4 regions of the Klebsiella sp. A52 genome follow, and region 2 is predicted to be linked to each of the others. Evidence: predicted binding sites of a transcription regulator. Region 2 holds the regulator's gene; each other region holds the start of a gene.
The links. The regulator PurR, encoded in region 2, represses purine synthesis genes. The targets are predictions, from matches to a motif close to CANGCAAACGTTTGCNTG.
Positions count from the first base shown of each region.

Region 1: cvpA (colicin V production protein) is a predicted target of PurR. The motif match lies at 3,263-3,280, and genes of this name have one in related genera.
Region 3: KGA69_RS06260 (NCS2 family permease) is a predicted target of PurR. The motif match lies at 4,298-4,315, and genes of this name have one in related genera.
Region 4: KGA69_RS06790 (nucleobase:cation symporter-2 family protein) is a predicted target of PurR. The motif match lies at 5,524-5,541, and genes of this name have one in related genera.

Region 1 covers NZ_CP074437.1:2,841,643-2,848,935, reverse strand. The annotation lists gene argT (lysine/arginine/ornithine ABC transporter substrate-binding protein ArgT) at 1-180, opposite strand, end outside; gene KGA69_RS13530 (hypothetical protein) at 230-358, shown strand; gene KGA69_RS13525 (UbiX family flavin prenyltransferase) at 469-1,041, opposite strand; gene purF (amidophosphoribosyltransferase) at 1,168-2,685, opposite strand; gene cvpA (colicin V production protein) at 2,719-3,207, opposite strand; gene dedD (cell division protein DedD) at 3,428-4,126, opposite strand; gene folC (bifunctional tetrahydrofolate synthase/dihydrofolate synthase) at 4,116-5,384, opposite strand; gene accD (acetyl-CoA carboxylase, carboxyltransferase subunit beta) at 5,448-6,362, opposite strand; gene KGA69_RS13495 (DedA family protein) at 6,562-7,221, opposite strand; gene truA (tRNA pseudouridine(38-40) synthase TruA) at 7,273-7,293, opposite strand, start outside.
Region 2 covers NZ_CP074437.1:4,132,943-4,140,235, forward strand. The annotation lists gene KGA69_RS19540 (C40 family peptidase) at 1-198, shown strand, start outside; gene KGA69_RS19545 (helix-turn-helix domain-containing protein) at 195-650, opposite strand; gene sodB (superoxide dismutase [Fe]) at 1,129-1,710, shown strand; gene KGA69_RS19555 (MFS transporter) at 1,760-2,926, opposite strand; gene KGA69_RS19560 (cytochrome bd-I oxidase subunit CydH) at 3,086-3,175, opposite strand; gene purR (HTH-type transcriptional repressor PurR) at 3,471-4,496, shown strand; gene punR (DNA-binding transcriptional activator PunR) at 4,517-5,428, opposite strand; gene punC (purine nucleoside transporter PunC) at 5,541-6,725, shown strand; gene cfa (cyclopropane fatty acyl phospholipid synthase) at 7,024-7,293, shown strand, end outside.
Region 3 covers NZ_CP074437.1:1,346,181-1,353,473, forward strand. The annotation lists gene KGA69_RS06240 (carbohydrate porin) at 1-1,532, shown strand, start outside; gene KGA69_RS06245 (alpha/beta hydrolase-fold protein) at 1,575-2,744, shown strand; gene KGA69_RS06250 (glucosamine-6-phosphate deaminase) at 2,794-3,513, shown strand; gene yieH (6-phosphogluconate phosphatase) at 3,583-4,248, opposite strand; gene KGA69_RS06260 (NCS2 family permease) at 4,420-5,757, shown strand; gene KGA69_RS06265 (NADPH-dependent FMN reductase) at 5,803-6,369, opposite strand; gene KGA69_RS06270 (4'-phosphopantetheinyl transferase family protein) at 6,407-6,991, opposite strand.
Region 4 covers NZ_CP074437.1:1,460,428-1,467,720, reverse strand. The annotation lists gene KGA69_RS06815 (sulfate ABC transporter substrate-binding protein) at 1-771, opposite strand, end outside; gene zapB (septal ring assembly protein ZapB) at 923-1,168, opposite strand; gene KGA69_RS06805 (MIP/aquaporin family protein) at 1,607-2,455, shown strand; gene glpK (glycerol kinase GlpK) at 2,477-3,988, shown strand; gene gltS (sodium/glutamate symporter) at 4,103-5,305, opposite strand; gene KGA69_RS06790 (nucleobase:cation symporter-2 family protein) at 5,593-6,984, shown strand; gene KGA69_RS06785 (AsmA family protein) at 7,146-7,293, shown strand, end outside.

The DNA.
Region 1 (7,293 bases), 1.3 Mb from region 2:
GCACAGTTCATTGCCCAGATCGATGTCAAAGCCAATAAAGTTGCCCTTCGAATCCTTCGACGAGAAAGGCGCATAGGTGGTATCGGTGCCGATGCGGATACTTTGCGGCAGCGCCGCAGATACGCTGGCGGCGCTACTGATTCCCATGATTAACGAGAGAGCCAGGATCGTCTTCTTCATAGAAAGCCCTTAAGTGTCGTGATGTTGTTATGTTGTGCGCTGTCTGGTTATGTGTGTTGCCGACGGTTCTTGCAGGTTTTATGCCATTTTCCCGGTGCGTGCCGGTAACAGCGTTAAATTTGTTAATATAAAGTTGCAAGATTGTCTTAGAAGGGAAGATACCAGCATTAACGGATAAACCGCAGCGGCAAAACGCAAAAAAACAAATTAAATGTCGAGGATTTGATCAGGACAACAAAAATGCACCAGCGGAAGGCAAAGGTAAATAAAATGCACCAAACAGGTGCATCAGGCCCCGCCCTGCCAGCGGGTAAACAGGTCCTGCGGCAGGTCAATATCAAACTGATCGATCACCCGGTTAACCGTCTGATTAATCACATCATCCAGCGACTGGGGACGATGATAGAATGCCGGCACCGGCGGCATAATCACCGCGCCCATTTCCGCCGCCTGCACCATTAAACGCAGATGCCCAAGGTGGAACGGCGTCTCGCGTACGCAAAGCACCAGCGGGCGGCGCTCTTTTAACACCACGTCTGCTGCGCGGGTCAGCAGACCGTCGGTATAGCTATTGACGATGCCGGAGAGCGTTTTCATCGAGCACGGTAGAATAACCATCCCGCTGGTTTTAAACGAGCCGGAGGAGATGCTGGCGGCGATATCGCGCGCGTCGTGTACCACATCGGCCAGCGCCTGCACTTCCCGCAGCGAGTAGTCGGTTTCCAGCGACAGCGTCTGACGCGCCGCCTGGCTCATTATCAGATGGGTCTCGACCTCCGCGACGTCACGCAGCACCTGTAGCAGGCGTACGCCGTAAATCGCGCCGCTGGCGCCGGAAATGCCGATAATGAGTCGTTTCACGATGTTATACCCCTTGCGCATAGTGCCGCAGACTTTGCCGGATTATAGTCTCCGACGCAACCTGGCGGGTAAAAATAAAAAGGCCCGCGGTCCTCGAAAGACGGCGGGCCAGCAACAAGGGACGAATTAGCCTTCGTTATGCATCTCTAAGTTTTCAACTTCGGTTTGCAGTTGGACCGCTTTCGCATCGTCGTTGCGCAGGGAATCAAGATAATCGAGATACTGTTGGTCTACGTCTTTGGTGACGTACACGCCGTTAAAGACCGAACACTCGAACTGCTGAATATCCGGGTTCTCGGCGCGTACCGCTTCGATCAGATCGTTCAGATCCTGGAAAATCAGGCCGTCAGCGCCGATGATCTGACGGATCTCGTCAACTTCGCGACCGTGGGCGATAAGCTCGTTGGCGGTCGGCATATCGATACCGTAAACGTTAGGGAAGCGAATTTCCGGCGCCGCGGAGGCCAGATACACTTTCTTCGCACCGGCTTCGCGCGCCATTTCGATAATCTGTTCAGAGGTGGTGCCGCGAACGATAGAGTCGTCCACCAGCAGCACGTTCTTATCACGGAATTCGGCGCGGTTGGCGTTCAGCTTACGGCGCACGGACTTACGGCGCAGTTGCTGGCCCGGCATGATAAAGGTACGGCCAACATAGCGGTTTTTGACGAAACCCTGACGATAGGGTTTATCGAGGATACGGGCAATCTCCAGGGCGATATCGCAGGAGGTTTCCGGGATCGGAATAACGACATCGATATCCAGATCTTCCCACTCGCGGGCAATTTTCTCGCCAAGCTTCGTGCCCATGTTCACACGGGCGCTATAGACGGAAATCTTGTCGATAAAGGAGTCCGGACGTGCGAAATAGACGTATTCGAACAGGCATGGGTTGCTGACCGGGTTTTCCGCACATTGACGGGTAAACAGCTGGCCTTTCTCGGTGATGTAGACCGCTTCGCCCGGCGCGACGTCGCGCAGAAATTCAAAGCCCAATGTATCCAGCGCCACGCTTTCGGAGGCGACCATATACTCGGTGCGGCCATCGCCGATATCGCGCTTGCCGAGCACCAGCGGACGAATACCGTTCGGGTCGCGGAAGGCGACCATGCCGTGGCCGATAATCATCGCCACGCAGGCGTATGCGCCGCGGATCTGGCGGTTCGTCGCGGCAATCGCGGCGAAAATGTTATCGGCTTCCAGCGGGTAATGACGGAAATTATCCAGCTCGCTGGCGAAGATATTGAGCAGAATTTCGGAATCGGAGGTGGTGTTGATGTGGCGGCGTTTTTCTTCAAACAGCTTTTGACGCAGCTCGTGGGCATTGGTCAGGTTGCCATTATGGGCCAACGTAATGCCGTACGGCGAGTTAACGTAAAAAGGCTGCGCTTCAGAAGCGCTGGAACTGCCTGCCGTTGGGTAACGGACGTGGCCAATCCCCATATTTCCCTGCATACGCTGCATGTGGCGCGCTTCGAACACATCGCTCACCAGTCCGTTGGCTTTACGCAAACGGAAGCAGTTATTTGCATCAATGGTGATGATGCCCGCGGCATCCTGCCCACGATGCTGAAGCACCGTTAACGCGTCATAAATCGACTGGTTTACCGGCATAACACCGGCGATACCGACAATACCGCACATACGTCTTTTCCTCGTTAAGCTACATCCCAACGCTTATGCTTTGGGCAAGAAACTTGACGAGCTCTGCAGATAGTCAAAGAACCATCTGATAACGAAACTGAACTGCGGGATAAGCTCAGACTTTTGCCAGTCTTCACTTTTTGCCATACCGGTGAAGCTGTCGAGAAAGAACAGAATAGCGGAGACAATCAGCACGCCGCGCAGGGCGCCAAAACAGATCCCCAACACCCTGTCTGTTCCTGACAGACCGGTTTTCTCTACCAGAGCGCCTATCACATAGTTAACGATAGCGCCGACGATAAGCGTTGCGATAAACAATATCGCGATAGCAATCCCATTTCGGACCAGTTCGTCTTCAAAGCCCGTGAACCAGACAGCCAGGTAAGTGTAGTAATGACTGGCGACAAAGAAGGCACATCCCCATGTCACCAGCGATAACGCTTCACGAACAAAGCCGCGGATAAGGCTAACCAAACAGGAAAAACCAATTACCGCAATAATGGCGTAATCAATCCAGACCATATACATCCCACGATTTTACGCCCTGTCGTCCAGTTCGGGGCGCATTCTAACAGAAAAAGAAAACGTTTGCGTAGGGATTTCCGTGCCCTACAGAAATAAAAATGGCGCTGAAAAAACATTCAACGCCATACAGCCTGACGCCTCTTCAGGGCGTATCCGGCAAGGGTTTCAGCAGGTTAACCCGCTTGCTGGCTCACCCAATCGGAGCGGATATGGTTTTTTAATTCGGGCTATATCCCATGACCACGCCGCTCAGGCCAGAAATTTGCTGCAGCTCGCCGAGTTGCCCCTTCAGCTTGTCTTTCGACGCATCCGGCCCCACCAGAATACGGGTAATTTTACCCTGAACCGGCGTGGATGGCGATGTCCAGGCTTTAAAGCCCGAGGAACGCAGTTTACCCACGATTTCGTTAACCTTATCGGCATTCTTCAACGCCCCTAACTGCACCACATAGGCTTTTCCGGTCGGCGCCGGAATAGCGGCCTGCTGCTGTTGCGGCTGTGGTTGCGGCTGCGGTTTCGCCGGAGGCGGCGTCTGCGCGACCTGCTGCGGCTGCGGTTTCTCAACCGGCTTCGGCTGTGGTTTCGGCTGCGGCTTGGCGGCCACCACCGGCTCCTGAACTTCATCGAAGCTATTGTTATTCACCGGGATGCGCGACGGATCCAGCGATGGCGCTGCGGCGTCTCCCGCTCTCACCTCTTCCGCGGCGCCTTCCGGCGGCTGCGAAGGCAGCGCCTGGGTAGCCGCCGGCAGCATATCCGGCTCATCGCGATCGCCCGGCTTCGGCACCAACGGGATCGCCGCAAATTCATCCTGATAATGTTTTTTCTGACCGTCGAGCAGACCCGGGAGAATAATTACCCCCAGCGCTACCAGTACAATCGTCCCGACTAAACGGTTCTGAAACTTACTCGCCACCGATTCTCCCCGCGTCTATCTCTTCCATTACATGCGCTACCGTGTGGAAGGAACCACACACCAGCACCGTATCTTCGGCTTTGGCATCCGCCATGGCGGCATGCCACGCCTGGGCTACGCTGTCATAACTTTGCCCTGCGCGCAGATGCGCAATCAGCTGATCCGCCGTGGCGCCGCGCGGCCCTTCCAGCGGCGCGCAGTACCACGCGTCTACTTCAGGCGCCAGATTCGCCAGGGTTCCGGCGATATCTTTATCATGCAGCATACCAATAACCGCCAGTACGCGCCCCGTTTTCGCTAAGGTTTTGAGACGCCCGGCGAGATAAGCCGCCGCATGCGGGTTATGCGCGACATCGAGGATCACCCGCGGCGCCTCGCTGATAATCTGAAAACGCCCCGGCAGCATGGCGTGATGGATGCCGTCGCGCAGCGCCTGTTCAGCGACGTTAAGCCCGCTGGCGCGTAGCGCCGCCAGCGCCGTCGCGGCGTTCGGCAATGGAACCTGCGGCAGCGGCAGCCCTGCCAACTCGCCCTGACTATCGCTAAAGTTCCATGACTGGTCTGTCACGCTATAACGCCAGTCATGGTCGCGGCGCAGCAGCGTCGCGCCCTTTTCATTCGCCACGTCGGCAATCGTCTGCGGCATATCGGGTTCGCCCACCACCGCCGGTTTGCCGGCGCGGAAAATACCGGCTTTTTCACGGCCAATGCTTTCACGATCCGGCCCCAGCCAGTCGGTATGATCCAGCGCGATGCTGGTGACCACCGCCACGTCGGCATCGACGATATTCGTGGCGTCCAGGCGCCCGCCGAGGCCCACTTCGAGGATAACCACATCGAGCTGCGCCTGCTTAAACAGCCATAGCGCGGACAGCGTGCCAAATTCAAAATAACTCAGCGAGATATCGCCGCGCGCCGCTTCGATTTCGGCAAATGAGGCGGTATGCGCCGCTTCCGGCAGCTCAGCGCCCTGAATACGCACGCGCTCGGTATAGCGCACCAGATGCGGCGAACTATACACGCCAACTTTATAACCCGCCGCCATCAGCACGGATTCCAGCGTCCGGCAGGTGGTGCCTTTGCCGTTGGTACCCGCCACGGTAAAGACAAACGGCGCCGGTTTTAGTATCGCCATCCGTCCGGCGACTTCGCTCACCCGCGAAAGCCCCAGATCGATGGCTTTACTGTGCAGATGCTCCAGATAAGAAAGCCACGTAGCCAGGGGCGACGTGGCCTGAGGAATAGGATCTTTTTCCATGATGTCCGCGAGAGTTAACGGTAAAAAAAAGGGCAGCGCCTGTCGGCCCTGCCCTCTGCATTATCAGGCCTCTGGTTCCTGATCCGGTACCGGTGGCACCACCTCGCCTTCGTGAGGCGCATCGGCCTGCGGCGAAGGAAGATTCATCAGTTTCGCCAGGATGCTGGCTAATTTCAGACGCATTTCAGGACGACGGATAATCATGTCGATCGCCCCTTTCTCAATCAGGAACTCACTGCGCTGGAATCCCGGCGGCAGCTTCTCACGCACGGTCTGCTCGATAACGCGAGGACCGGCGAAGCCGATCAGCGCTTTCGGCTCGGCGATATTAAGATCGCCCAGCATCGCGAAGCTCGCGGAGACGCCGCCCATGGTCGGGTCGGTCAGCACGGAGATGTACGGTAAACCGCGTTCCTGCATTTTCGCCAGCGCCGCGGAGGTCTTCGCCATCTGCATCAGCGACATCAGCGCTTCCTGCATACGGGCGCCGCCGGAAGCGGAGAAGCAGATTAGCGGGCAGTTGTCTTCCAGCGCCTGCTCAACCGCACGGACGAAACGCGCACCAACAACGGAACCCATCGAACCGCCCATAAAGGCGAATTCAAATGCCGCCGCCACGACAGGCATGCCGTGCAGGGTGCCTTTCATCACCACCAGCGCGTCTTTCTCGCCGGTCTCTTTCTGTGCAGAGGCCAGACGGTCTTTATACTTTTTCGAATCGCGGAACTTCAGCACATCCTTTGGCTCGAGCTCGCTACCCAGCTCCACGAGAGAACCTTCGTCCAGCAGGCTATGCAGGCGATTGCGCGCCGACATACGCATGTGGTGATCGCACTTAGGGCAAACCTCCAGGTTGCGCTCCAGCTCTGCGCGGTACAGTACCTGACCGCAGCTGTCGCACTTGGTCCATACACCTTCAGGAATACTTGCCTTACGGGTGGGGGTTATATTGCTTTTAATTCGTTCAATCCAGCTCATTGATAACCTTTCTACCTGAACCTGGTCGATGCCAGTTTTGTCGCAAGGGGCGCATAATGCCACTTTTGCCCCTCACAGACCATGAATGTTGCACATTAAATCATAACATCCCGTAACATGGGATAAAAAAGTGGTCGAACCGCTCACACTTTGCGCGCCGGACGTCATTGCAACGCCCGGCGAAAATGCCGCTAAGGGCTTATTTAGCCTGCTTTGCCGCCGCCCGGCGATGGCGAATCACTTCGATAACACCCGGCAGTACCGACAGGACGATAATCGCCACGATCAGCAGCTTCAGATTTTCCTGCACGATCGGCAAATCACCGAACAGGTACCCGGCGTAGGTGAACAGCAGTACCCACAGCAGCGCGCCTACCACGTTATACGCCGCAAAATGACGATAGGACATGTGGCCCATTCCCGCCACAAACGGCGCAAAGGTTCTGACGATCGGCACAAAACGCGCGAGGATGATGGTTTTGCCGCCGTGGCGTTCATAGAAGGTATGGGTTTTGTCGAGATAGCTGCGACGGAAAATCTTCGAGTTCGGATTGCTGAATAGCTTTTCGCCGAACAATCTACCGATGGTGTAGTTCAGGGCATCGCCAACAACGGCGGCAATGACCATCAGCGCGACCATCAGGTGTACGTTGAGATCGTTAGTTGGCAGCGCGGAGAGCGCGCCGGCGACGAACAGCAGAGAATCTCCGGGCAGGAACGGCGTCACCACCAGGCCGGTTTCGCAGAACAGAATCAAGAACAGTATGGCGTAAACCCAGACGCCATACTGCGCGACCAGCTCCGCAAGGTGCACATCAATATGCAGGATGAAATCAATCAAAAAATGAATCAGGTCCATATTTGTCTTAGCCTTTAGTGACAACCGCCCCCTGTTACGGGGGCGCTGATATTAGTCCGCCAAAAATAGCGG
Region 2 (7,293 bases):
CAAAGCGGCGACCTGGTCTTCTTCCGCACCCGCGGACGCGGCACCGCCGACCACGTTGGCGTTTACGTTGGAAACGGAAAGTTTATCCAGTCGCCGCGTACCGGCCGTGACATCCAGATAACCTCTTTAAGCGAAGATTATTGGGTTCGCCACTACGTCGGCGCGCGCCGTGTGATGACGCCAAAAACCATTCGTTAAGAAACGCCGATCCCGGTTTGCCGCTGCGGCGGCATACCGTTCTGCTGTATATTCCCCTCCTCTTGCAGATTCAGCGGATACTGCATACGCTCCTCCAGTTGCGCGGGGTGACGGCGATAACTGGTCGGCGACATACCAAAATGACGACGGAAAGTACGGCAGAATGTCGCCTGGCCTTCAAACCCGAGCAGCAATGAGATACTCAGCGCCGAATCCTTCGTCTGTTTGAGAATGCCGGCGGCAATGGTCATTTTGCGTCGGCTCACATACGTTCCCAGCGTATAACCGGTAATCAGCGCGAACTGACGCTGAAAGTACCAGTGCGAATAACCCGATTTTCGCGAGATCGCGGTAACGGGGAGCGCGGTAAAAATGTTGTCTTCGATCCATTCGATAATATCTACGACGATCGGAATGATATGTCCGCTGACCATTTCATGTTTGTGCGCCATCTCTTTTCATCCATCAATTATGAGCTTTATGCTTGTTCAATAACGATTTCTTACTCCGAGGTCCGTTGCCTGCAGAGACAATTATATTTGTCATACAATTAAAATTAATCCTAATGATTATTGGGCATGAAAGTCATTCCCATTACGCATAATGCTCGCAAGCTAATGTTTTATAGCGATCTAAAAAGATAACAGGCGGTGAAGATACGAAGCGTTTTAGTCGTAGGCAGGCGCGTCGATGGGGAATTTGCGAATCATATCGCTCGCCATGTGCCAGACTGGCGAAGGCTTAATCAGTCGCGTTAGCAATGAATAACCTTTGTTGTTGTAAGTCTTTTAACTGACTTCAGCAAATGTTAACATTCTCAACACAATAACATGTAACACTCGCGACAGCGTTACACAGTAAATACTGTATTCAGGTGAATTTTCACCTAATTAATGTGAGAAAAAACAAAAAGTTATAAGGAGAGTAGCAATGTCGTTTGAATTACCTGCATTACCATATGCAAAAGACGCCCTGGCGCCGCACATTTCCGCAGAAACCCTGGAATACCATTACGGTAAGCATCACCAGGCCTACGTGACCAACCTCAACAACCTGATCAAAGGCACCGCTTTTGAAGGCAAATCTCTGGAAGAGATCGTTCGCTCTTCTGAAGGCGGCGTCTTCAATAACGCAGCGCAGGTCTGGAACCACACTTTCTACTGGAACTGCCTGGCGCCGAACGCCGGCGGTGAGCCGGAAGGCGAACTGGCCGCAGCGATTAACAAATCTTTCGGTAGCTTCGCTGATTTTAAAGCGAAATTCACCGATGCCGCGGCGAAAAACTTCGGCGCAGGCTGGACCTGGCTTGTTAAAAACGCAGACGGCAGCCTGGCTATCGTCTCCACCAGCAACGCCGGCACTCCGCTGACTACCGATGCGACGCCGCTGCTGACCGTTGATGTCTGGGAACACGCCTACTACATCGACTACCGCAATGCCCGTCCTAATTATCTGGAACACTTCTGGGCGCTGGTAAACTGGAAATTTGTTGCCGCTAACCTGGCAGCATAAAAACAAAACCGCAGCAGGATTACCCCGCTGCGGTTTTTCTTAGTGCGACTTAGTTATTCGCTAATGCTTCTTCTGGTTGCGAACGCCCGCCAAACAGCACCACCGCCAACGCCAGCCCGGCAATAATCGCCCCCATCACCGGCACAAAAGCATACCCGAGACCGCCGGATATCACCGCGCCGCCCGCCGCCGCGCCCAACGCGTTGCCGAGGTTGAAAGCGCCAATATTCACCGATGATGACAGGCCCGGCGCTTCGTGCGCCACGCGCATTACCCGCATCTGCAGCGGCGGAACGACCGCGAAGGTTGCCGCGCCCCACACGACCATGCTGACGGCAGCACCCAGTTGCGATTGCGCCAGCAGCGGAATAGCCAACATGATGGCAATCAACAACAGCAGGAATCCTTTCAAAGTGCCGGAGACTGAACGGTCGGCAAACTTACCGCCCAGATAGTTGCCAAGCGAGAAACCGACGCCGATTAATACCAGCATGGCGGTAACAAACAGCGGTGAAGCGTTGGTGATGGTATGCAGTACCGGAGAAATGTAGGTATACAGCGTGAACATTGCCCCGGCGCCCAGCACGGTGGTCAACAGCGCAGAGAGTACCTGAGGCCGCATTAATACCGACAGCTCGCGCTTCACGTTCGGACGCTCGCCGGCGCTACCTTTCGGCAGGGAGAACCACAGGCTTACCATCGCAATTAACCCCAGACCCGCCGTGGCCAGGAACGACATTCGCCAGCCGATGGTTTCACCAAGCCAGGTGGCAGCCGGTACGCCGCCGATATTGGCAATGGTCAGCCCCATAAACATGGTCGCAACCGCGCTGGCCTGTTTGTGTTTTGGCACCACGCTTGCGGCAACGACCGAGCCAAGGCCAAAGAACGCGCCATGATTGAGGCTGGTGATAATGCGCGACAGCAGTAGCGTCGTGTAATCCGGCGCAATAGAAGAGAGCACGTTGCCGAGGGTGAAGATCCCCATCAGGAAGATCAATGCATTGCGGCGAGCGCGATGCGACAGCAGTAACGTCATTAACGGCGCGCCGACCATCACGCCAATGGCATAGGCGCTAATCAGCATCCCCGCGGCCGGAATAGAAACATCTACGCCTTTGGCGATAACCGGCAGTAATCCCATCGGGGAAAACTCAGTGGTACCGATACCAAAGGCACCGATCGCCAACGCGAGTAAGGGAAAGTTGATTTTCATTCAGAGACTCCATCAGGCCGATTCAGGACACGGCATTACATCAGAAGCCAAAAGCATGACATCAATCACAGAAAAACAGAAGTAAACGAAATGACAAAAGATTTTTGCAGATCTGCTAATAATGGCGGGATAGGAGGGGAAGCCCCCTCCCTGCTGGAATCAGTGCAGTACCGCGGTCAACGCGGCGGCGACGATCAGACCCAGAACAATAACCGTCGTTGTCAGCGAAAACTTTAAATTTGTGTCCATCAATTTTCTCCCCTGATTATCCCCACATAGAAAGTGAGCTTGCTCATTTTTGCACAAAAATATGCAAAAATCTTCCCGGATTTAGAGTGATGCACATTTTTGCTCTTCCCCTTTGCCGCGAGATAGGACAAAATCCCACGCTAATTTGAAAGCGTATCGGCCATTGACCCCTTCCTGTCGTTCTGTGTCGTTTTCCCAGGTGTTGCAATGTTGATCATTGTATACAGGGTGTGTATAGGCAAACGTTTACGTATCGATAATCAGACGATCAGGTCAAGGTCTGGAGTGAGAAGTAATGGCAACTATTAAAGATGTAGCGAAACGCGCAAACGTTTCCACTACAACTGTATCACATGTGATTAACAAAACCCGTTTCGTGGCGGAAGAGACGCGCAATGCGGTGTGGGCGGCAATTAAAGAACTCCACTATTCGCCAAGCGCCGTGGCTCGCAGCCTGAAAGTCAATCACACTAAATCGATCGGTCTGCTGGCCACCAGCAGCGAAGCGGCCTATTTCGCTGAAATTATCGAATCCGTAGAAAAAAGCTGCTTCCAGAAAGGCTATACCCTGATTCTGGGCAACGCCTGGAACGATCCGGAAAAACAGCGCGCCTACTTGTCTATGATGGCGCAAAAGCGCGTTGACGGCCTGCTGGTGATGTGTTCCGAGTACCCGGAGTCCGTACTCAGTATGCTCGAAGAGTATCGTCATATCCCGATGGTGGTGATGGACTGGGGTGAAGCCAAAGCGGACTTTACCGACTCGGTTATCGATAATGCCTTTGAAGGCGGCTATATCGCCGGCCGTTACCTGATTGAACGCGGCCATCGTGAAATTGGCGTTATTCCGGGCCCGCTTGAGCGTAACACCGGTGCCGGACGCCTGGCAGGCTTCATGCAGGCAATGAAAGAAGCGCATATCAATGTGCCGGAAAACTGGATTGTTCAGGGCGACTTTGAACCGGAATCCGGCTACCGCGCCATGCAGCAGATCCTCAATCAGCAGCACCGCCCAACCGCCGTGTTCTGCGGCGGCGACATCATGGCGATGGGCGCTATCTGCGCCGCCGACGAAATGGGCCTGCGCGTACCGCAGGACATTTCGCTGATCGGCTATGATAACGTGCGTAACGCCCGCTACTTCAGCCCGGCGCTGACCACTATACATCAGCCAAAGGACTCGCTCGGGGAAGCGGCATTCAATATGCTGCTCGATCGCATTGTTAATAAACGTGAAGAGTCGCAGTCCATTGAGGTACATCCGCGTCTTATCGAGCGCCGCTCGGTTGCCGACGGCCCGTTCGTCGATTATCGCCGCTAACGCCCTCCCCCCGGCGCCGGTTATTCCGGCGCCCGCAACCACTCCCGATTCAACGTTTCGCTGTCGCCAAGATAGTCAAGTAGCCAGCTCAAAGCGGGTGAGGCATCGCTTTGTTGCCAGGTCAGGCAGCAGGCGGCATCCGGGAATGGGTTTTCCAGCGTTAAGGCCGTCCACTCCCCGCTATCAATATGCGGGCGGGCAAAGTGGCCTGGCACCATCCCGACGCACAATCCTGCTGAAAGACAGGTGGCTGAAGATTCCCAATCCGGCACCACCACCCGCTTCTGGTTATCCAGCAGCCAGGTTGTGCGCTTCGGCAGCGAGCGTGAGGTATCTTCGCGCACCAGTGACGGCCAGTTGCGCAACACGTCATCGCTGAGCGGCCCTTCCATCTGCGCCAGCGGATGGCTGCTGGCGACGACACAATGCCAGTTCAGCATCCCCATATCGCGGAAAGCGTAACGCCCGCCCACCGGAATCGAACGCGTCGCGCCAATAGCTAATTCTACCCGCCCATCGGCTAACGCATCCCAGACGCCGTTGAAAACTTCCTGAAAAACGATCAGTTCGACATCGCTAAAATGGCGATAAAAATCAACAATCATCTGGCGCATCCGCGCCGGTTTAACGATATCGTCCACCGCAATCGACAGCTGGCCACGCCAGCCGTTAGCAATCTGCTGGCACTGCTGGCGGGTGATCTGCATTTTTTTGATAACAGAACGTCCTTCCTGCAAAAACCAGTGCCCGGCGGGGGTCAATTCAACATCACGATGGCGACGTTCAAAAAGCGGAACCGCAAGCCACTCCTCCAGTTGTCGCACCGTATAGCTCACCGCCGAAGGTACGCGGTGCAACTCCTGCGCCGCGGCGCTGAAACTCCCGTTACGCGCCACAGCATCAACCACTTCTAAGGAATATTCAGACCACATATTCTGCCTGCAAAATTTTTGAATGCATGTGACAAATAATAGCGTTTCACAAGGCGGATTACACTCCCTACACTCTGCGGCATCGTACCTGCATCAGTAGAAAGAGAACGTTATGCAACAACCTGGGAAAGGATTTTTAGTGTGGCTGGGCGGCCTGAGCGTGCTTGGCTTTCTGGCCACCGACATGTATCTACCGGCCTTTGCCGCCATTCAGCAAGACCTCAACACCTCTGCCGCATCGGTTAGCGCCAGCTTGAGCTTATTCCTCGCGGGCTTCGCGATCGGCCAGCTGTTCTGGGGGCCGCTGTCGGACCGCTATGGTCGGAAACCGATTCTGCTCGCCGGGCTGGCTATCTTCGCTCTTGGCTGCCTTGGGATGCTGTGGGTACGCGATGCGACGCTGATGCTGGTACTGCGTTTTGTCCAGGCGATTGGCGTATGCGCCGCCGCGGTGACCTGGCAGGCGATGGTGACCGACTACTATCCGGCCCAGCGCACCAACCGCATTTTCGCGACGATCATGCCACTGGTCGGGCTCTCTCCGGCGCTGGCGCCGTTACTCGGCAGCTGGCTGTTAGTCCATCTGGAATGGCAGGCTATCTTCGCCACCCTGTTCGCTATCACCATACTGTTGATGCTGCCGGCTTTTCGTCTGAAGGCGGTCGTCAAACCTGCTGGCGAAACCCAGCAGAAAATTACCTTTATGTCCCTGCTGCGTTCACGTGAATATAGCGGTAACGTGCTCATTTATGCGGCGTGTTCCGCCAGCTTCTTCGCCTGGCTCACCGGTTCGCCATTTATCCTCCATGAAATGGGCTATGGTCCGACGGTAATTGGTCTTAGCTACGTGCCGCAAACTATCGCCTTCCTGATCGGCGGTTACGGCTGCCGTGCGGCGCTGCAAAAATGGCAGGGTCATCAGATGCTGCCCTGGCTGCTGGTTGTTTTTTCGCTGAGCGTAGCCGCGACCTGGCTTGCCGGAATACAGGATCATCCGTCGCTGGTTGCGTTAATGGTTCCGTTTTGCATCATGGCGATTGTGAATGGCGGCATTTACCCTATCGTTGTCGCCCAGGCGCTGAAACCTTTTCCACAGGCGACCGGCCGCGCCGCCGCCCTGCAGAATACGCTGCAGCTTGGCCTGTGCTTCCTGGCAAGCCTGCTGGTCTCAAGCCTTATCGCCACTCCGCTTCTGACCACCACCAGCGTGATGCTGATTTCCATCGTCCTGGCAGGCATCGGTTTCTGGATGCAGCAACGACGCGTACAGTTAGTGAGCGAATCATCTCACGCTTGATGAATTTTTAAAGGATATCCCGGACCAGTCATTAGCCTGCTAATATATTTTTATTGAAAGGCGGTTTTTAGCGGCCTATACTGGATCCGGCATCACATAAATAGAAAGTTTTTTAGATATTAACGGGGGCAGGACGCAGCCCGTTTAACCATGGAAGGCCTTTCGGCAAGGGTTATCTCCCTTCCTCTGTTCTACGTCGGATAGCACCCTCACGATTTTTTCGTGAGATTTCTCACAAAGCCAAAAAAGCGTCTACGCTGTTTTAAGGTTCTGATCACTTGGGCGTGATGGAGAAGCTATGAGTTCATCGTGTATAGAAGAAGTAAGTGTACCAAACGATGATTGGTACCGGATTGCAGCTGAATTATTGGGCCGTGCCGGAATTGAAATCAATGGTTCCGCACCCTCCGATATCCGGGTAAAAAACCCGCTCTTTTTTAAACGCGTGTTACAGGAAGGGTCTCTCGGATTAGGCGAAAGCTATATGGACGGCTGGTGGGAATGCGAACGCCTGGATATATTCTTTCACAAGGTATTGCGCGCCGGGCTGGATAAGCAACTCCCCCGC
Region 3 (7,293 bases), 2.3 Mb from region 2:
AGCTTCTGGAAAAAGCGCTTCAGGACACGCAAAAAGAACTCAAGAAATATCAGGATCTGGAGAAAAAAAGGAACCAGGTCTGGGCCGCCTGGTCGCAACCGGTAAATAGCCAGAAGAGCCAGAGTGCGAAAGCGCCCACGGCGACCCAAGCGGCCGCTAAGCCGGATGCGGTACTGGTCAAAAATGAACAGCCGGCGCAGGGCGGCGAGCCAACCTATAGCGCCATGACGCTGAAAGATTTTAGCAAGTTTGTAAAAGATGAAATCGGCTTTAGCTATAACGGCTATTACCGTTCTGGCTGGGGGACCGCCTCGCACGGTTCGCCAAAATCGTGGGCCATCGGCTCGCTTGGCCGTTTGGGTAACGAGTATTCCGGCTGGTTTGATTTACAGCTTAAACAGCGCGTTTTTCAGGAGGGCGACAAACGTGTGGATGCCATCGTGATGCTCGATGGCAACGTGGGTCAGCAGTATTCTACCGGCTGGTTTGGCGACAATGCCGGCGGCGAAAACTACCTTCAGTTCTCGGATATGTACGTCAACACTAAAGGCTTTCTGCCGTTTGCCCCGGAAGCGGATTTCTGGGTCGGTAAGCACGGCGCGCCGAAAATCGAGATCCAGATGCTGGACTGGAAAACGCAAAGAACCGATGCGGCGGCCGGCGTGGGGCTTGAAAACTGGAAGGTGGGCGCCGGTAAATTTGATATCGCGCTGGTGCGCGAAGACATCGATGACTATGACCGCTCTTTGACTAAAAAGCAGCAAATTAATACCAATACCCTGGATGTGCGTTACAAAGATATTCCGCTGTGGGATAAAGCCTCGCTGATGGTGAGCGGGCGCTATGTCGCCGCCAATCAAAGCTCATCAGAGAAATATAAAGAGGGGAATGAAGGTTACTACCAATGGAAAGATACCTGGATGGTGGGGACCTCATTAACGCAGAAATTTGATAACGGCGGCTTTAACGAGTTCTCATTATTACTGGCGAACAACTCTATCGCCAGCAGCTTCTCGCGCTATGCCGGTTCGAGCCCATATACCACCAATAATGGGCGCTATTATGGCGATCATACCAACGGCACCGCCGTGCGCTTAACCTCGCAGGGGGAAACCTATCTGCGCGATGATGTCATTATGGCGAATGCAATCGTCTACTCATTTGGTAATGACGTTTATAGCTATGAAACCGGCGCCCATTCAGATTTTGAATCTATTCGCGCCGTGGTCCGTCCGGCATATATCTGGAATAAATATAATCAGACCGGCGTTGAATTGGGCTACTTCAAACAGCAGAACAAAGATGTGACGGGGAAGAAATATAACGAATCCGGTTATAAGACCACCTTATTCCATACCTTCAAAGTCAATACCAGTATGCTGACCTCGCGCCCGGAAATCCGTTTTTATGCGACTTATATTAAAGCTGAAGATATCGATCTGGATAAGGCTGCTAACAATACCACCGCGGTTTTTGAAGATGGCAAGAACGACCAGTTCGCACTCGGCGCGCAGGCCGAAATTTGGTGGTAAGGCCGCAAGCGCCTGCTAATAAAAACGTAAAAAGGAATCAAAATGAAACGACATGCAATTTACTTCGCCCTGGCGCTGGCTGGCGCCACATTATTTACGGCGCACGCCGCACCGCTGCCGACGATGCCTGATGCCGCTATTCCTGTCAGCCAATATATTACTCAGGTGAATACGGATAACAGCGTGACTTTCCGGTTATTTGCCCCCGATGCCAGGCGCGTTTCCGTCGTCACGGGGTCGACGCCGGATACCTTTGTCTCTCATGACATGACCAAAGACACCCAGGGCGTATGGACGTGGAAAAGCGATCGCCTGGCCGCCAATCTTTATGAGTACTACTTCGATGTGGACGGTTTTCGTTCCGTCGACACCGGCAGTCGCTACCAGAAACCGCAACGCCAGGTGAATACCAGCCTGATCCTGGTGCCCGGCAGCATTCTTGACGATCGGGCGGTCCCGCACGGCGATCTGCGTACCGTCACCTACCATTCGACGGCGCTTAAGTCAGAGCGTCGCGTCTACGTCTGGACGCCACCGGGCTATAACGGCAGCGGCGAGCCTTTGCCGGTGCTCTATTTCTACCACGGTTTTGGCGATAGCGGTCTGTCGGCCATCGACCAGGGACGCATCCCGCAAATGATGGATAATCTGCTGGCGGAGGGCAAAATCAAGCCGATGCTGGTGGTGGTGCCGGATACCGAAACCGATATTCCTCAAGCGATCGCGGAAAACTTCCCGCCGCAGGAGCGGCGTAAAAACTTCTATCCACTCAATGCGAAAGCCGCAGACAACGAACTGATGCACGACATCATTCCGCTGATCGATTCCCGATTTAACGTGCGTAAAGATGCCGACGGCCGGGCGCTGGCGGGGCTGTCGCAGGGCGGTTACCAGGCGCTGGTGTCCGGGATGAACCATCTTGAGAGCTTCGGGTGGCTTGCCACCTTAAGCGGGGTTACGACAACCACGGTTCCCGACGCTGGCGTGGAGGCGCAGTTGAATAACCCTGACGCCATCAATAAGCAACTGCGTAACTTTACGCTGGTGGTTGGCGAAAAAGACGCCGTCACTGGCAAAGATATTGCCGGCCTGAAAAGCGAACTGGAAAAGCAGAAGATCAAATTTGATTACCACTCTTATCCTGGCCTGAATCATGAAATGGACGTCTGGCGTCCGGCCTATGCCGAGTTTGTGCAAAAGCTCTTTAAATAACCGTCAGGGGGCATGGCGCCCCCTGTCTCAACCAGTAAAGGAAGATGAGATGAAATTGATTGTGACGGAAGATTATGAAGAGATGAGCCTGGTCGCCTGCCATCATCTTTTAGGCTATATCACGATGCCGCGACGAATGAATCTGGCGGTGACGGCGGGGAGTACGCCGAAGCGTATGTATGAGCATTTGGTGGCCGCCATCAAAGGGAAATCATTCTATGATCGGGTGCACTATTACAACTTTGATGAGATTCCTTTTCGCGGCCAGCAGCGTGAAGGGGTGACGATTTCCAACCTGCGCCAGCTGTTTTTTACTCCAGCGCAAATCAAAGAAGAGAACATCCATAAATTGACGCTGGAGAACGCGGCTCAACACGATCGCCGCCTCGAAGAGGCCGGCGGTCTTGACCTGGTCGTGCTGGGGCTGGGCGCCGACGGCCATTTTTGCGGCAACCTGCCGAACACCACGCGCTTTCATGATGAGACGGTCGAAGTGCCGATTCAGGGGGATCTGATTGGCATTGTCGCGAACGGTGAGATGGGGGGCGATTTCAACGTGGTGCCGGATAGCTATGTCACCATGGGGCCGAAAAGCGTGATGGCGGCAAAAAACCTGCTGCTGATTGTCAGCGGCGCGGCGAAAGCGCAAGCGCTAAAGCAGGTGGTGGAAGGCCCGGTCAGCGAACAGGTGCCGGCATCGGTGCTCAAATTGCACCCTTCGTTGGTGATTATTGCGGATAAAGCAGCAGCGGCGGAATTGCAGCACTAAAAAGCCGCTGGCCAGCGGGGCTACCGTTGTGATCAACCGTAGCCCGGCCGAGCGTAGCGACGCCGGGTCTTAACGAGTAATATCCCAGCCACGCGCTCTCCACAATGCCGGCAGCTCAGCTAAATCGGTGAAGGTCGTTACCTTTGGATGATCGATCGGTTGGTTGTGCGGGTCGGCGCAGAAGTAAAAGACTTCCATACCCGCGGCGATCCCCGATTGGGCTCCCGCGCTGGAATCATCGACCAGAATACAGTTTTCGACTTGTACCTGCATGGCCTCTGCCGCATGGAACATCAGCGCCGGGTCGGGTTTCCAGCGCTGAATGTCGTAACCGCTGTACAGCCGGTCGGGGAAGTGGTGCAGCATCTGTGTTCTACCGAGCGAATGCTGCATTTTACTGACCGGGCCATTCGACACCACGCACATCGGGATCTTCACCGCGTCCAGCAGCGCAGCGGCGCCGGGGATGACCTCCAGCTCGCTATCGAACAGACGGGCGACTTCGGCGCGATACACCGGCTCCAGAGTCTCTTTCTGCAGGTTAACGCCATATTCAGCGTTGATGGTGTCGATAATCTCGTACAGCTTAACGCCCTTGAAGCGCTTAAAAATTTCGGCTAAATCCAGCGTAATACCGAATTCCTGAAACATGTGAACATAGGCGCGTGAGCAAATCACCTCGCTGTCGACCAGCGTGCCGTCACAATCGAAAAATACTGCTTGTGGTTGGGTCATACTCTTTCCAGTTTAACAAGTTTAACGTTTTCGTAATGCTCAATGCCGCGACGCAATCGTTGCCGTATAAGCAAAATAAATGAAAAAAATTACCATACAACCGCGCCTGGTGCCGTAATTTGGTATAGGATAGCCTCGAATTTTCCCTCCTTTTACGTTCGGAAACCGATAATGAGTCAACAACAAACCAGCCAGTCTTCTGGCCAGGGTCTGCTGGAGCGCGTATTTAAACTGCGCGAGCACGGCACCACGGTGCGCACTGAAGCGATCGCCGGTTTCACCACGTTCCTGACGATGGTCTACATCGTCTTCGTGAACCCACAAATTCTTGGCGTGGCGGGTATGGATACCAGCGCTGTCTTTGTGACCACCTGTCTGATCGCGGCCTTCGGCAGCATCCTGATGGGGCTGTTCGCGAATCTGCCGGTGGCGCTGGCGCCAGCGATGGGTCTGAATGCCTTCTTTGCCTTCGTGGTGGTTCAGGCGATGGGCCTGCCGTGGCAGGTGGGGATGGGCGCGATTTTCTGGGGCGCCGTTGGCCTGCTGCTGCTGACCCTCTTCCGCGTACGCTACTGGATGATTGCCAATATCCCGGTGAGCCTGCGCGTGGGCATTACCAGCGGTATCGGGTTGTTTATCGGCATGATGGGCCTGAAGAACGCTGGCGTTATCGTGGCGAACCAGGACACGCTGGTCAGCATCGGTAACCTGACCTCCCACAGCGTGCTGCTGGGCGTGCTCGGATTCTTTATTATCGCTATCCTGGCGTCGCGTAATATTCATGCCGCCGTACTGGTCTCTATCGTCGTTACCACCCTGTTGGGCTGGATGCTCGGCGATGTGCACTATACCGGCATCGTCTCCGCGCCGCCGAGCGTAACCTCGGTTGTGGGTCAGGTCGATCTGGCCGGTTCGTTGAACCTTGGCCTGGCGGGCGTGATCTTCTCGTTCATGCTGGTTAACCTGTTCGACTCCTCCGGCACCCTGATTGGCGTTACCGATAAAGCCGGGCTGGCGGATGCGCAGGGTAAATTCCCGCGCATGAAGCAGGCGCTGTTCGTTGATAGCGTGTCGTCCGTCGCCGGCTCCTTTATTGGCACCTCTTCGGTTACGGCCTATATCGAATCCTCCTCCGGCGTTTCGGTTGGCGGGCGTACCGGCCTGACCGCCGTTGTCGTGGGTATCCTGTTCCTGCTGGTCATCTTCCTGTCGCCGCTGGCGGGGATGGTTCCGGCCTACGCCGCCGCCGGGGCGCTGATTTACGTTGGCGTGCTGATGACCTCAAGTCTGGCGCGCGTGAAGTGGGATGACCTGACGGAAGCGGTACCGGCGTTTATCACCGCGGTGATGATGCCGTTCAGCTTCTCGATCACCGAAGGTATCGCCCTGGGCTTTATTTCCTACTGCGTGATGAAGATTGGCACTGGCCGTCTGCGTGAACTCAGCCCGTGCGTGATTATCGTTTCGCTGCTGTTCGTGCTGAAAATTGTCTTTATCGATGCGCATTGAGCCGCACGCATGATGAAATGGCCCGGCATCGCTGCCGGGCTTTTTTTATGCTTTAACCCGCTGAATATAATCGCCAAATGCGGTCAGCTGGCCGCGCAGATGGTCCAGCGTGCTCTGATCGACCACTTCACCCGCCTGCGGATCGACTTTGTTCTGAATCACGCCGCCCATAAACTCCGGCTTGTTCATGACCATCGCATCGAGGAAGACCAGAATCTGGCGCAGATGATACTGGCAGCGGGCCCCGCCGATAGCGCCCATTGAGCTGGTCTGGATCAGCACCGGCTTACCGGCCAGCGGCTGCTCCGGTAGACGTGAGAGCCAGTCGATGGCGTTCTTCAGGCCGCCGGGTACCGAGTAGTTATATTCCGGGGTAACGATCACCACGCCGTCCGCTTCGCGGATTTGTTTCGCGATCTCCTGCACGCTCTGCGGGAACCCCTCTTCCTGTTGGATATCGGCATCGTACAGCGGGATATCGCCGATCGACGGCAGCGCGGAGATTTCCATGCCCGCAGGCGCAATGCCTGGCAGCGTACGCGCAACCATGGCATTAAAAGAACCTTTGCGCAGACTTCCGAGTAACGTAACAACTTTCAACGTATCAGACATGAGTGCTCCTTTGCATCATGATGGCCGGCTAAACCGGTCAGTTGAGGGAGAATACTTTTTCTACCGGTAAGCTGGTAAAGCGCATCAGGCGCGCGTCAGTCTCTTTGGCGCGCGTTTGCGCATCAGGCAGGCAGCGCCAGCCCTCTTTACTATCGAATTCCCAGACCTTCAGCGGCCCGATATTCGGGGTGACGGCAATTGACCACACCAGCAGCGTTTCGGCATCACAGATGGCTTCAATCGATTGGGTGCCAGCGGTACGCAGGCGACCAGACCCCGGCAGCAGTTGTACTCGTACCGGGGCTTCACCGGTGAGCTTCAGCACGCTGCGGCGCAGCGCGACCAGTTGGGCGCGGGCTTCATCCGGATCGTGCTGGATGTTAATCCATAAATTCTCATTGCTATTGAAGACATAGCGATCGGCGGCATGTAGCGGATGGACGCCACGCGAGGCGTGCTGCAGTTCCATATCGAGACCGCAGTCACCTTCCGTCGTTAGCGCTACGCCGACGATATTCCCGGCATAAGAGATGGAAAAGCGGGGAAGGTGGGGATCGCGAAATACGGGCCGTCCATTGGGTTCGCTGATGATTTCCGGCAGCTCGCCGATACCATAAAGCATGAAAAGCAGTTCAGCGAGCAGCGAACGCGAGGCGCGATAGCGGCTCTGTCGGTATTCGGGTAGGTTACGTGCGGATTGATGACATGCCGCCGACAAACGCGTCGATAGCGGCTCCCTGGTGTTGAGTATCCCTCTTGCAAAATGCGTTGCCATTCGTCGCTCCGTGATTAATGGTCAGAGATAAAAATTGTGAATGATATTATCGCTCACAATGAGCAGGTTTTAATGCGGAAATTCTTCCTTGAGAAGGGATAATGTCTGACTTTTACAATTTCTTGCGCAACAACGTGAGGATGATGGGC
Region 4 (7,293 bases), 2.4 Mb from region 2:
CACCTGACGTGTGCCTTTCTTATCCACCACTTTATCGACGACGGAAACCGTCGGCTCGGCCAGAATGGACTCGCTCGGCGTCACGATTTCAAACTTGTCCTTGCCCAGCTCTTTCGTCGCCAGCAGCGCTTCGTTCTCCCAGGCAATCAGCACGTCGCCGATCCCGCGTTCCACGAAGGTGTTGGTGGAACCACGCGCGCCGGAATCCAGCACTTCCACGTTTTTATACAGCGCCTTCACGAACTCCTGCGCTTTAGCCTGATCGCCGTGATTCTGATGCAGGGCATAGCCCCAGGCCGCCAGATAGTTCCAGCGGGCGCCGCCGGAGCTTTTCGGGTTCGGGGTGATGACCGATACGCCTGGTTTAATCAGGTCGTTCCAGTCATGGATCTGTTTTGGGTTGCCCTTACGGACGAGGAACACGATGGTTGAGGTATACGGCGCGGAGTTATCCGGCAGGCGTTTCAGCCAGTTTTTATCGATACGACCGCGTTCGGCAATGGCGTCTACGTCGTAGGCCAGCGCCAGGGTGACGACATCCGCTTCAATCCCGTTGATAACCGACGTCGCCTGTTTGCCGGAGCCGCCGTGCGACTGACGGATCACCACGTTATCGCCGGTTTCCTGCTTCCAGTGCGCGCTAAACGCTTTATTGTACTGTTCGTACAGCTCGCGCGTCGGATCGTACGAGACGTTCAACAGCTGATAATCTTTTGCCAGCACGCTGGCGGATGCCAGCAACAGAGTTAACCCTACGCCCCACTTATTCATCGCACCGCTCTCTTTATGTGTGTTGTGATGAACTTAGCCTGCCAGAAAGCGAATCAATGATTAAAGAATAAAAAAAGATTGGCTATAACCTGGAGATATAAAGCGGGGGATAGAGAAAACCCCCTCCCGGGCGGGAAGGGGCGGGAAGCGATTAGACTTCTTCCATGCGACCCAGCAGCGCCTGCAGACGATCCTGCCAGCCCTGCTGTTGTTCTCTCAGCTGGCTATTTTCACGCTCCAGCTCTTCACGGCCGTGCTGCGCGCTCTGCACTTCCTGCGCCAGCGTGGTGTTCTTTTCTTTCAGCTCTTCGATTTCCATCTGCAACAGAGTGATGGTATCAATCGCCTGCTGAACTTTTGATTCTAATTTCTCAAACACTTCTAATGACATCGTCATACCTCTCCTGATCTTGCAAGGCGTTGATAGAAACTCGTGTTTCGTATACGCGGTCCCGCCTTAACGAATTAGCGCACAATAGCGGTGTTGTCGTCGATTGTATGAATCCCCGCCTCACCTGTCCAGCGACAACCCGCGCAGATTGCGGTTTGCAACACTTTTCAGTCTTTACCTGGTGCGTTCGCGGCAATTGCCCCGAACTTCTCTGGCGATTGTTAATCAATGAGATAACAAAATACGCAGAAAAAGGTGGGTAAATGTGCCGCAACACGCGTTTATGGCGCGAAAACGCTCATTTTCTTGACGAGGGACACAAATTTAAATTTCGATATTTCTCGTTTATGCTCGTTAACGATAAATTAACACTATGCCTACAAGGCACCGTGGTCGTCCGCGACCAACATACTTACAATAATCACTTCGCTTCAGGATCCGATTATGAGCCAGACATCAACATTAAAAGGCCAGTGCATCGCAGAGTTTCTCGGTACCGGGTTGTTGATCTTTTTCGGCGTTGGGTGCGTAGCTGCGCTCAAAGTCGCAGGAGCCAGCTTCGGTCAGTGGGAAATCAGCATCATCTGGGGTCTGGGGGTGGCTATGGCTATCTACCTGACCGCGGGCGTATCCGGTGCACACCTTAATCCGGCAGTCACCATCGCCTTATGGTTATTCGCCTGCTTTGATGGGCGCAAAGTTGTTCCTTTTATTATTTCGCAATTCGCCGGCGCCTTTTGCGCTGCGGCATTAGTTTACGGGCTTTATTACAATCTTTTCTTCGATTTCGAACACACCCACAACATGGTACGCGGCAGCGTGGAAAGCCTTGAGCTCGCCGGTATCTTCTCGACCTACCCTAACCCGCATATCAATTTTGTGCAGGCCTTCGCGGTAGAAATGGTGATTACCGCTATTCTGATGGGCGTGATTTTAGCACTGACCGACGACGGCAACGGCGTGCCGCGCGGCCCGCTGGCGCCGCTGCTGATTGGCCTGCTGATTGCTGTTATCGGCGCCTCCATGGGCCCACTGACCGGCTTCGCGATGAACCCGGCGCGTGATATCGGACCGAAAGCCTTCGCCTGGCTGGCAGGCTGGGGCAACGTCGCCTTCACCGGCGGCAAAGATATTCCTTATTTCCTGGTGCCGCTGTGCGCACCGGTGGTCGGCGCGGCGCTGGGCGCATTCAGCTACCGCAAATTCATTGGCCGCCATCTGCCTTGCGACACCTGCGTCGAGGAAGAAAAAGAATCCGCTTCTTCCGCGTCGCAACAAAAAGCTTCGCTGTAATCTGACTACGGGACACCAATTATGACCGAGAAAAAATATATCGTTGCGCTCGACCAGGGCACTACCAGCTCCCGCGCCGTCGTGATGGATCACGACGCCAATATCGTCAGCGTGTCACAGCGTGAATTCGAACAAATTTATCCGAAGCCAGGCTGGGTTGAGCACGACCCGATGGAAATTTGGGCCTCGCAGAGCTCTACGCTGGTCGAAGTGTTGGCGAAAGCCGACATCAACTCCGACGAAATTGCCGCCATCGGCATCACCAACCAGCGTGAAACCGCCATCGTATGGGAGCGTGAGACCGGCAAGCCTATTTATAACGCTATCGTCTGGCAGTGTCGCCGTACCGCGGATATCTGCGAGCAGCTCAAGCGCGACGGCATGGAAGAGTACATCCGTAAAGCCACCGGCCTGGTGGTGGACCCGTACTTCTCCGGCACCAAAGTGAAGTGGATCCTTGACCACGTCGAAGGCGCCCGCGAGCGCGCCAAGCGCGGCGAGCTGCTGTTCGGTACCGTTGATACCTGGCTTATCTGGAAAATGACCCAGGGGCGCGTGCACGTCACCGACTACACCAACGCCTCGCGTACCATGTTGTTCAACATCCATGAACTGGACTGGGACGACAAAATGCTCGACGCGCTGGATATCCCGCGCGCCATGCTGCCGGAAGTACGTAAGTCTTCTGAAGTGTACGGCCAGACCAACATCGGCGGCAAAGGCGGCACCCGTATTCCTATCTCCGGCATCGCCGGCGACCAGCAGGCGGCGCTGTTTGGCCAGCTGTGCGTGAAAGAAGGGATGGCGAAAAATACCTACGGTACCGGCTGCTTCATGTTGATGAACACCGGTGAAAAGGCGGTGACCTCAACCCACGGCCTGCTGACCACCATCGCCTGCGGCCCGACCGGCGAAGTGAACTACGCGCTGGAAGGCGCGGTGTTTATGGCCGGGGCGTCGATTCAGTGGCTGCGTGATGAAATGAAACTCATCAACGATGCTTTCGATTCTGAATACTTCGCCACTAAGGTGAAGGACACCAACGGCGTGTATGTGGTGCCGGCCTTTACCGGTCTTGGCGCGCCGTACTGGGATCCGTATGCCCGCGGCGCGATTTTCGGCCTGACCCGCGGGGTGAACGCCAACCATATTATCCGCGCCACGCTGGAATCTATCGCCTATCAGACGCGTGACGTTCTGGAAGCGATGCAGGCCGACTCCGGTATTCGTCTGCACGCCCTGCGCGTGGACGGCGGCGCGGTCGCCAACAACTTCCTGATGCAGTTCCAGTCCGATATTCTCGGCACCCGCGTGGAACGCCCGGAAGTGCGTGAAGTCACGGCGCTGGGCGCCGCCTATCTGGCAGGTCTGGCGGTCGGCTTCTGGCAAAACCTCGACGAGCTGCAGGAGAAAGCGGTGATTGAACGTGAATTCCGCCCGGGTATTGAAACCACCGAGCGTAATTTCCGCTACAGCGGCTGGAAGAAAGCGGTGAAACGCGCGTTAGCGTGGGAAGAGCACGACGAAGCGTAAGATTGTGGAGGTATTCCCGGCTTGCGGCGTAAACGCCTTAGCCGGGCTACAAAATCCCAAACAGCACGATCTTGTAGCCCGGACAGGTGCGCAGCACCGCCTCCGGGTTTTTTATCAGCCAAATATCGGCAGCAACAGGTACAGCTTAATCACCAGCGCGTTGACGATGTCGATAAAGAACGCCCCCACCATCGGCACCACCAGGAAAGCCATATGCGACGGGCCAAAACGGTCGGTAATCGCCTGCATATTGGCAATCGCCGTCGGCGTCGCGCCAAGCCCGAACCCGCAATGACCGGCTGCCAGCACGGCGGCATCATAGTTCTTGCCCATCATCCGGTAAGTCACAAACACCGCATACAGCGCCATCGCCACCGCCTGCACCGCCAGAATAACAATCATCGGCAGCGCCAGCGACGCCAGTTCCCACAGCTTGAGGCTCATCAGCGCCATCGCGAGGAACAGCGACAGGCTGACGTTGCCCAGTACCGATACCGCGCGGTCAAACACGCGATACAGCCCAGCCAGCGCCAGGCCGTTGCTGAGGATCACGCCGATAAACAGCACGCAGACGAAGGTCGGCAATTCAAACACGGTGCCTGCCAGCAGTTGCGCAACCACCTTCCCTACCGTCAGGCAGATAGCGATTAACGCAATACTTTCAATCAGCACCAGCGAGGTGATCATGCGGCCCATATCCGGCTTCTCAAACGCCGTCGGCGCCAGCTGGTCGTCCGGCGTACCGTCCGGCGAGGAAGAGTGCTTCACCAGATAACGCGCCACCGGCCCGCCGATTAGGCCGCCGAGCACCAGGCCGAAGGTTGCGCAAGCCATGGCGACCTCGGTGGCGTTGGCAAATCCGTAACGCTCAACGAACAATTTACTCCACGCCGCCCCGGTGCCGTGACCACCGGAAAGCGTAATAGAACCGGCCAGCAGGCCCATCAGCGGATCCAGCCCCAGCAGCTTCGCCATGCCGATACCGAGCGCGTTCTGCAGCAGCAGCAGGCCTACCACCACAATCAGGAAAGTGCCCAGCACTTTGCCGCCCGCCCGCAGGCTGGCAAGGTTAGCGTTAAGGCCGATAGTGGCGAAGAATGCCAGCATCAGCGGGTCCTTCAGGCTCATATCGAAATCAATTTCGATATCCATGCTTTTTTTCAAAACCAGCAGCGCCAGCGCCACCAGCAGGCCGCCGGCGACGGGTTCAGGAATGGTATATTTTTTGAGGAATGGGACGTTCTGAACGAGCTTTCGCCCTAAAAGCAACACCATGGTTGCGGCAACGAGCGTCGATAAGGTATCGAGATGCAACATAAAAAAGAGCTCCTTATGGGCGCATGATTCATTCACACGCGACGGTATTCCCGGTGTCGATTACTTCTCATCTTGAGGAGTCGGAGAGCGATTTTAAGCAGAAGTGCGTAAAAAATGACAGAAAAAGATATTTTGTATTAGTGTTGATGCGATCAAGCATACAAAATGTTAATTAATTTGTTACATCTATTCAGTGAGGATATTTTTTGCGCCAAATCGTGGCAAACGTTTGCTTTTGGTCTACAGTCCGATAAAATTCCCGCTTTGCCACCTTGGGATTGTTTGTGATGTCCGTTACGACCGCAGAGTCAGAAAATGCGCAACCGGTTGCGCATAAACCAGCCAGCGAATTAATCTATCGCCTCGAAGACCGCCCGCCGCTTCCGCAAACGCTGTTTGCCGCATTCCAGCACCTGCTGGCGATGTTTGTCGCGGTCATCACCCCGGCGCTGCTTATCTGTCAGGCGCTCGGCCTTCCGGCCGAAGATACGCAACACATCATCAGCATGTCGCTGTTCGCCTCCGGCGTGGCATCCATTATCCAGATTAAAGCCTGGGGACCAGTAGGCTCCGGCCTGCTCTCCATCCAGGGCACCAGCTTCAACTTCGTCGCCCCGCTGATTATGGGCGGCACCGCGCTGAAAACCGGCGGCGCCGACGTGCCGACGATGATGGCCGCGCTGTTCGGCACCCTGATGCTGGCGAGCTGCACCGAAATGGTCCTCTCGCGGGTTCTGCATCTGGCGCGCCGCATTATTACGCCGCTGGTCTCCGGCGTGGTGGTGATGATTATCGGCCTGTCGCTGATTCAGGTTGGCCTGACTTCTATCGGCGGCGGCTATGCGGCGATGGCCGACCACACCTTCGGCGCGCCGAAAAACCTGCTGCTGGCGGGCATCGTGCTGGCGCTGATCATTATCCTCAACCGCCAGCGCAACCCGTACCTGCGCATCGCCTCGCTGGTCATCGCGATGGCTGCCGGTTATCTGGCGGCGTGGTTCCTCGATATGCTGCCGGCTAACACCGCGCCTACCAACAGCAGCCTGATCACTATCCCTACGCCGCTCTATTACGGCCTGGGCATCGACTGGAGCCTGCTGCTGCCGCTGATGCTGGTCTTTATGATCACCTCGCTGGAAACGATCGGCGATATCACCGCCACCTCCGACGTCTCTGAACAACCGGTCTCCGGCCCGCTGTATATGAAACGCCTGAAAGGCGGCGTACTGGCGAACGGCCTGAACTCATTTGTTTCCGCCGTTTTCAATACCTTCCCGAACTCCTGCTTCGGCCAGAACAACGGCGTGATCCAGCTGACCGGCGTCGCCAGCCGCTATGTGGGCTTTGTGGTGGCGCTGATGCTGATTGTGCTCGGCCTGTTCCCGGCGGTAAGCGGCTTTGTGCAGCATATTCCTGAGCCGGTACTTGGCGGCGCGACGCTGGTGATGTTCGGTACCATTGCCGCATCCGGCGTGCGCATCGTCTCCCGCGAGCCGCTGAATCGCCGCGCCATTCTGATTATCGCCCTCTCTCTGGCGGTGGGTCTCGGCGTATCGCAGCAGCCGCTGATCCTGCAGTTCGCGCCAGACTGGCTGAAAAACCTGCTCTCCTCCGGTATTGCCGCTGGCGGTATCACGGCGATTGTTCTGAATTTAATCTTCCCACCTGAGAAGAACTAACGCATTGAAGTTGCGCTCCCCGGTATCGCCACAGCGACCAGGGAGCGCGGCGGCTGTAACATCTCTTCACCTCACTTCATCTCATTTCACTATTCCTGCCTTGAGGATTGCGCATAAATCGTGCATAACACGGTGATGTGTACTTATCAGGATGGAAGATCATGAAATTTCTTGGAAAGCTGATTCTCTGGCTGCTGATCGCCCTGCTGGTCGTTATTGTCGCCGCTTACTTTGCGCTGCAAACCCGCTGGGGGGCGCGCCAGGCGAGCAGTTGGTTAAGCGAAAGCACCGGCTGGAAAATCGCCTTCG